2 regions of the Rhodococcus sp. 077-4 genome follow, and region 1 is predicted to be linked to the other one. Evidence: riboswitches for the same ligand, from Rfam matches in the RefSeq annotation. Region 1 holds a riboswitch; the other holds the start of a gene.
The links. A riboswitch is a leader RNA that binds a small molecule or an ion and turns the genes downstream of it on or off. The one in region 1 is predicted to bind thiamine pyrophosphate.
Positions count from the first base shown of each region.

Region 2: another riboswitch for thiamine pyrophosphate. It lies ahead of ACNEOT_RS24520 (TenA family protein); the one in region 1 lies ahead of ACNEOT_RS01015 (3-oxoacyl-ACP reductase).

Region 1 is NZ_JAJPWC010000001.1:209,710-213,780, reverse strand. It holds gene ACNEOT_RS01030 (lactate 2-monooxygenase) at 1-514, shown strand, start outside; gene ACNEOT_RS01025 (alpha-amylase family glycosyl hydrolase) at 514-1,809, shown strand; gene ACNEOT_RS01020 (hypothetical protein) at 1,799-2,113, opposite strand; TPP riboswitch at 2,220-2,312, shown strand; gene ACNEOT_RS01015 (3-oxoacyl-ACP reductase) at 2,362-3,123, shown strand; gene ACNEOT_RS01010 (LLM class flavin-dependent oxidoreductase) at 3,125-4,071, shown strand, end outside.
Region 2 is NZ_JAJPWC010000008.1:6,965-11,035, reverse strand. It holds gene ACNEOT_RS24530 (hypothetical protein) at 1-645, shown strand; gene ACNEOT_RS24525 (sugar porter family MFS transporter) at 763-2,160, shown strand; TPP riboswitch at 2,224-2,323, shown strand; gene ACNEOT_RS24520 (TenA family protein) at 2,317-3,039, shown strand; gene ACNEOT_RS24515 (ABC transporter substrate-binding protein) at 3,036-4,049, shown strand; gene ACNEOT_RS24510 (ABC transporter permease) at 4,027-4,071, shown strand, end outside.

The DNA.
Region 1 (4,071 bases):
GGCGCAGTCGGTCGAGGACAATCCTGTTGCCGCAGCGATGCATTGGGCGCAGATGTTCCCCAACCCGGGTCTGTCGTGGAAGAACCTGGCGTTTCTGCGTGAGCACTGGAGTGGCCCGATCGTGCTCAAGGGAATCTGCACCGTGGGTGACGCCCGAGAAGCTGCCGCGCACGGGGTGGACGGTATCGTCGTCTCCAACCACGGCGGACGCCAAATCGACGGGGCCAGAGCCTCACTCGACGCATTGCCGTCCATCGTCGACGCAGTGGGCGACCAACTGACCGTTCTCTTCGACTCGGGTGTGCGGACCGGAGCCGACATGGCCAAGGCCCTGGCCCTCGGAGCGGATGCGGTGTTGCTCGGCCGGCCGTTCCTGTACGGTCTCGCGCTCGGCGGGCAAGAAGGCGTGTCGCACGTATTACGTTGTCTGCTGGCGGAATTCGATTTGGTGACCAGCCTGTCCGGCCATACCGGTGCGGGCGAGCTCGGCCGCGACTCGATCATGGAGTCCTGATGGAGTGGACGAAGCACGCCATCTGGTGGCACCTGTATCCGCTCGGATTCACCGGTGCGCCGGTGCACGGATGGGACGGCGAATCCCAAGCGGATCTGCATCGGCTGAACAGAATCGAGAAATGGCTCGACTACGCACTCGAGCTCGGGGCCTCGGGCATCGCCCTCGGGCCGATCTTCGAGTCCGAGAAGCACGGCTACGACACGGTCGACTACTTCCACGTCGACGGCAGGCTCGGCACCGACGAGGACATCGATGCGCTGATCGCCGCCGCGCACTCCCGCGGCCTGAAGATCATGTTCGACGGTGTCTTCAACCATGTGGCACAGAGCTTTCCGAAGTTCCGGCAGGCCCTGGACGAAGGCCCGAACTCCGAGGCCGCAGGATGGTTCCACCTCGACTTCTCCGGCGAGAAGCCGACACACCGCAACTTCGAAGGGCATGACGAACTCGTCGCGCTCGACCACGAGAGTGCGCATGTGCAGCAGTACGTCGTGGATGTGCTCTCGCATTGGCTCGAACGAGGCGTCGACGCCTGGAGGCTCGACGCGGCCTATGCGGTGTCGCCACGCTTCTGGTCGGCAGTGCTGCCGAAGGTTCGCGAAAAGCACCCGGACGCATACTTTCTGGGCGAGGTCATTCACGGCGACTACGACCGAATCGTCTCGGCCTCCACACTGGACTCGGTGACCCAGTACGAACTGTGGAAGGCAATCTGGAGTGGTCTGAGCGAGCAGAATTTCTTCGAGCTCTCCCACGCGCTCGAGCGGCACAACGGCTGGCTCGACGCGTTCGTGCCCGCCACCTTCGTCGGTAATCATGACGTCAATCGCATCGCCAGCGTCATCGAGGACGAGCGACATCTGGTGCACGCGTTGGTGGTTCTGTTCACCGTGGGCGGTATGCCGATGATCTACTACGGCGACGAGCAGGCTTTCCGCGGCGTCAAAGAGGATCGCGTCGGCGGCGACGACGAGGTGCGGCCCGAGTACCCCGACACCTCCGACGACCTCGCGCCGTACGGCTGGCCGGTTTTCCGAATTCACCAGGAGCTGATCGGGTTACGGCGTCGCAACCCGTGGTTGTATTCCGCGCGCACCGAGACTCTCGAGCTCACCAACACCGCGCTGCTCTACCGCGCACACGCGGACGGCAACTCGTTGACGGTCGCGCTCAACCTCGGCGACGATGCCATCGACTATCCGGTCGAGGGCAGCGAAGTATTGGCCGGTGAGGCATACCTGAACGGCGGGCGGCTGAGCGTTCCGTCGCACGGCTGGGCCGTCATCGGCTGAGAGCTCGGGCTGCCTTCGCGCGGTCGAAGAATGCCATCAGGTGAGGTAGCTGCTCGTCGGTCACGGTGAGGTTCACTCGGTCGCCGTTGTAGTGAATACCGCCATCGGGTGTACGTAGACCCACGACGACCTTGGTGCCGCCTCGCTTGGGCTTCGCGTCGACTCCGAGATGGTCTACGTGCCAGCGGCATCGACCGCCGGAGGCAACGGTCACCGCAGCGTCGAAGACCTCGACGATGCGGTGGTCGAGAACGAAGATGACGTTCTCGTCGAAGCGATACTCCAGGTAGACGCGTTCGGTCATCTCGGCACAGTAACTCGTCATGATCGTATTCGGGAATCTACCGCTCGCCCTAGAGAGCGGTAGCGACGGCAATGCAACCCCGGTCTCGGAAGTGATCGGTACAGTCGACCGCGACACGGGGTGCCCGACAGGGCTGAGAACACACCCGTCGAACCTGCTCTGGTTAGGACCAGCGAAGGGAATGTCGTGACGTTTCGGTATTTCCTGTCCCTCGCGACGGTCCCGACCTCGAACGAGAGGCGAGGCGTATGAGATTCGACGAGCAGACAGTGTTGGTCACCGGCGGAGGACGCGGACTGGGAGCAGCGATCGCCGCTGCCTTCTCCGGTCAAGGCGCACGCGTGGTGATCGACTACCGCAACAGCCGTGATGCTGCGGAGGCGCTGGCCGCCAGGCTCGGTGACAACGCGATTGCGGTGCAGGGCGACGTGACCGACGAGGGTGACGTAGCCGGGCTGTTCGACACCGCACGAACACATTTCGGCACCCCGATCACCACCGTCGTCAACAACGCGCTGGCGGACTTCTCGTTCGACGGAGATGCGCGGCCCAAAGCAGACACCATCACCTGGGATCGGTTCGACGCACAGCTGCGCGGCAGCGTCCGAGCAGCGTTGCTCACCACCCAGGCGGCCTTGCCGGGAATGCGCGAGGCAGGATTCGGTCGCATCATCAACGTGGGCACCAACTTGTTCCAGAATCCGGTGGTGCCGTACCACGATTACACGGCGTCCAAGGCCGCACTGCTCTCGTTGACACGCACCCTCTCCGCCGACCTGGGCGCAGACAACATCACCGTCAACATGGTCTCGGGCGGACTGCTGCGCACCACCGATGCCAGTGCCGCGACCCCGCCCGAGGTGTTCGACTTCATCGCAGCCTCGACCCCGCTGCAACGCGTCACCACCCCCGAGGAATTCGCCGACGCGCTGTTGTTCTTCGCCTCTCCGTGGGCACGGTCGGTGACCGGCCAGAACCTCGTCGTCGACGGCGGCCTGGTCAAGGACTGACATGCACCTCAACGCTTTTCTCTACGGTTGCGGCCACCACAGCGCGGCGTGGCGTCATCCCGATTCACGCGTCGAGGACCTGGGCAACATCTCGTACTACGAGGAACTCGCGCAACTAGCCGAACGAGGGAAGTTCGATGCGGTGTTCTTCGCCGACGGACACTCGGTACGCGACCCCGCCGGGGCAGGCAACTGGTTCCTCGAGCCGATCACAGCGTTGTCGGCCATGGCCAGGGCCACGACGCACATAGGTCTGGTCACCACGGTGTCGTCGACGTTCTACACCCCGTTCCACGCCGCCCGCATGCTGGCGTCCCTCGATCACATCAGTGGTGGCCGGGCCGGCTGGAACGTCGTCACCTCCATGTTCGACGCCGAAGCACGCAATCACGGGATGGACTCCATCCCGGCTCGTGACGAGCGTTATGCGCGTGCCGAGGAGTTCGTCGATACGGCTCTGGCACTGTGGGATTCGTGGGACGCCGACGCGTTGACACTCGATCGCGGCGGCAACTACGCAGACCCGGCGAAGGTGCATTCGATCGACCACGACGGCACACACTTTCGCGTGGACGGGCCGTTGACGGTACCGCGGTCACCGCAGGGCAGGCCCGTTCTGTTTCAGGCCGGGGCGTCGGGTCCGGGTCGTGATCTCGCGGCGAAGTACGCGGAGGCGATCTACGCGGTTGCCTACGATCTCGTTGCAGCGCAGCGCTATTACGAGGACGTGAAATCCAGAATCGATCATGCTGGTCGCGAGAGCGCCGCGGTGGGCATCATGCCAGGCCTGGTGACCTACGTCGGCTCGACCATGGAGGAAGCCCGCCGAAAGAAGTCCGAGCTCGATGCACTGCTGCCCACCGAGCAGTCGCTGGCCATGCTGTCTACCTTCACCGGGCAGGACTGCGCCGCTTGGGAACTCGACGCTCCGGTGCCGCCTTTACCCCC
Region 2 (4,071 bases), on a different contig from region 1:
ATGAAGAGAATCGGATGGACCGCAGCGTTGGTCCTCGGGACTGGCCTGCTCACTGCCTGCGGATCGGGCGGAGGCGACGCACCGATGGCGACCGTCATCACCGACCGACCCACTCCGATCACGACGGCCGAATCGGCGACATCTGCCGCGCCGAGCACCTCATCGCCCTCGATGACGACGGCCCCGTCCACCACCACAGCATCACCGACCAGTCCTGCTGCAGCACAAGCGAAACCGCAGGATTACGCAGGCAAGGCACCCGGCTGGTACTACTTCTCGAGTCCGAGTGGAAAATTCGAGTGCGGTATCGCCGTCCTCCAATCCTCGATCGCCGGCTGCCACGGATCACTGCCGGATTCGGCACCCGAGGTTCCCGGCAGTGGGGCGTCGGGAACGGCGGTGAAACCCAATGCGGTTCAGCTGATCGCCGGGTCCCCCGCGAAGTTCGAGAGCCTGGGCGACCCCAAGTTCCACCGTTTCGACGGTCCAGCAGCGGCTCTGCCGTACGGCGAGGTGCTGACCGTCCCCGGAAGCGGCTCCACCAACGGTCTTCGGTGCAGCGTCGACGAGCAGACGGGGGTCACGTGCACCGATCAGGTCGGTCATGGTTTCACCGTCTCGGACGAGAGTTTCGACCTTCGCTGACGGCGTCGTTCGCGCGGCAAACTACCAGGCGTAATGTGCTGGGACGGTACGACAATTCCTGCCGTACGGTCTCCCAGCGGCCGACGCCCATGCGCGCGGCCGGAAGGTGCATCACTCATGAATCAGACCTCGGACCGTCACACAGCAAAGGTCATCGGTGTCAGCATCGCCGCAGCTGTGGGTGGATTCCTGTTCGGCTTCGACAGCTCGGTCATCAACGGAGCGGTCGACTCGATCGAAGATCACTTTCTCCTCGGCTCTTTCACCACCGGCTTCGTGGTCGCCATTGCGTTGATCGGATGCGCAGTAGGGGCCTGGTTCGCCGGTAGCCTCGCCGACCGTTGGGGACGCAAGAAAGTCATGGTGCTCGGCTCGGCCCTGTTCACCATCTCCTCGGTGGGTTCGGGGTTTGCGTTCAGTGTCCCCGATCTCATGCTCTGGCGAGTGCTCGGCGGACTCGGTATCGGCATCGCCTCGGTGATCGCACCGGCCTACATCGCCGAGATCGCACCGGCCAAGTGGCGCGGGGCCCTGGCTTCCCTGCAGCAATTGGCCATCACCATCGGTATCTTCGCCGCGCTGCTGTCCGACGCACTTCTCGCCGGTGCCGCGGACGGGGCATCCAACGACCTGTGGTTCGGCGTCGAGGCATGGCGCTGGATGTTCCTGGTCGGCGTATTGCCCGCCCTGGTCTACGGGCTACTGGCCACGTTGATCCCAGAATCCCCGCGTTACCTGGTGGGTCAGCACCTCGACGAAGAAGCAGCCAGAGTCCTCGCCGACATCACCGGCGAGCTGCACCCCGACGAGCGGGTGCACGAGATCCGACTGACACTGCGCAAGGAGTCGCGATCGTCGTTCGCGGATATTCGGGGGCCGAAGTTCGGCCTGCAGCCCATCGTCTGGGTAGGCATCACGATGGCCGTGCTGCAACAGCTGGTCGGCATCAACGCGATCTTCTACTACTCGACGACGCTGTGGCGTTCGGTCGGTTTCAGCGAGGATCAGTCGTTCACGACGTCGGTCATCACCGCAGTGATCAACGTGGTCATGACGTTCGTGGCAATCCTGTTCGTCGACCGAATCGGCAGGCGCAAGCTACTGATGGCGGGCTCGATCGGCATGTTCGGCGGGCTCGTCATGGCGTCGGTGGCGTTCTCGCAAGCGATCGGCAGCGGCGACGACGTGACGTTGCCGGCTCCATGGGGCGCGATCGCCTTGGTCGGTGCCAATCTGTTCGTCATTTTCTTCGCCTCCACCTGGGGTCCGATCATGTGGGTCATGCTCGGTGAGATGTTTCCCAACCGCATGCGAGCCATGGCGCTCGGTATCGGCACCGCTGCCAATTGGATGGCGAATTTCGCTGTCACGCTTGCATTCCCACCGCTGACATCCTCTGTGGGGCTGTGGGTGATCTACGCAGGCTTTGCCCTGTTCGCGGCGCTCTCGTTCTTCTTCGTCAAAGCCAAGATCACGGAGACCAAGGGCATGGAACTCGAAGACATGCTGGGGTGATGCCGGACCGCAGATCCAGGGGCGGCAGCAGCGACACCGAGTGACCGGTGTTACTGTCGCTTTCGTTCTGACACGGGGTGTGTCCGCCGATGCGGATGCTGAGATCAAACCCGCCGAACCTGATGCAGGTAATACTGACGAAGGGATGTCAAGGCGATGACGCCTGTTGTATCTGCGGACCCGGTCCGCTTCACCGATCGTCTGTGGAATGCCTCCGAGGACATTCGACGCGCAATCGACGATCTGGAATTTCTGCAACTACTCGGGGCAGGGACGCTTCCACTCGATACGTTCCGTCGGTACCTCGAACAGGACTCGCTCTACCTCTGCGGATACGTCAAGTCGCTGTCGTTGCTGGCTGCGCACGCACCGAACCCTGTTACCGGGGCATTCTGGGCGAGCGCAGCGGCAAGCGCCATGGACGAAGCCGCCTCGCACGAGGCGATGCTCACCGGTGGAGCGCTCCCGCCGTCGACCCGGACGCCCGAGCCCTCACCGGAATGCCTCGGGTACACGTCCTATCTGACTGCGACGGCGGCGACCGAACCGTATCCAGTTGCGGCAGCGGCAGTTCTACCGTGTTTCTGGATTTATGCCGATATCGGACGCTCTCTCGCCCGCGCTGCGAAGGCGGTTCTCGATCGGGATCCCGACCACCCGTATGCACAGTGGGTGGCCACGTACGACGCACCCGAATTCCACGCCATCGTCGACGCTGCGAAGAATTTCGTCGACGACGCCGCAGCCGCCGCGACTGCGCTGCAGCGCGAGCAGATGATCGACGCCTTCGTCGTGGCATCGAGATACGAATTGATGTTCTGGGACAGTGCTTTACATCCCACCCCATGGCCCCTGGCCGAGAGTGCGGTGTTCGCATGAGAACCACTCGAATCTTCGCGGCGTTGGCGGCCGCCGTCGTTGCCACCACCGGACTGGCGGGATGCTCCGACTCGACGGACTCCGACACCATTCGGTTCGCGCTCGACTGGACGCCGAATACCAATCACACCGGCCTCTACGTCGCGCTACAGGAGGGTTACTTCGCCGATGCGGGCCTGAACGTGGAGATCCTGCCGTACAACAACACGGCGGCCGACACCCTCGTCGATGCAGGTAACGCAGAGTTCGGAATCAGCACCCAGAGCTCGGGGGTTTTCGCCACCTCGGCAGGCGCACAAACGGTCTCGGTTCTCGCGCCGCTGCAGCACTGGGCGACGGGCATCGGAGTTCGCGCCGATCGTGCCGACATTCCGAGCCCCAAAGCATTGGACGGCAAGGTCTACGCCGGCTTCGGCGAGTCGGGCGAGCAGGCCGGTATCAGAAAGGTAATCCAAAACGACGGCGGCACAGGTGAATACGAGACGGTAGTGCTCGGCACCTCGGCGTACGAGGCAGTCTATTCCGGTACCGCCGACTTCACCGTCTCCTACTTCGCATGGGAGGGCATCGAGGCCGAACACAGCGGAACTCCCATGAAGTACTTCGATTACACCGACTACGGGTTCCCCGACGCCTATGCCCTCACGATCAGCGGAAACGAACCCTGGCTCGCGGCGCACCCGGACGAGGCGAAGAAGTTCGTGCAAGCACTCCAGCGCGGCTACCAGCTCGCCGCCGACGATCCCGACAAAGCTGCACAGGATCTGATCGACGCCAATCCGGGAACCTTCACCGACGAATCGCTCGTCTTCGAGAGCCAGCAGATGCTTGCGGCGAACTACATGAAGGACTCCACTGGCGAGGTCGGACGGCAGAGTCTCGACAAGTGGACCGCGTACTCGAAATTCCTCTACGACAGCGGCGTGCTGGCCGATCAAGACGGTGCGCCACTCACCGCAGAGCCGGACTGGTCGACCTACTTCACCAATGACTACCTCGGCGATCGATGAGCCGGTTACCGCTGACCGAGGC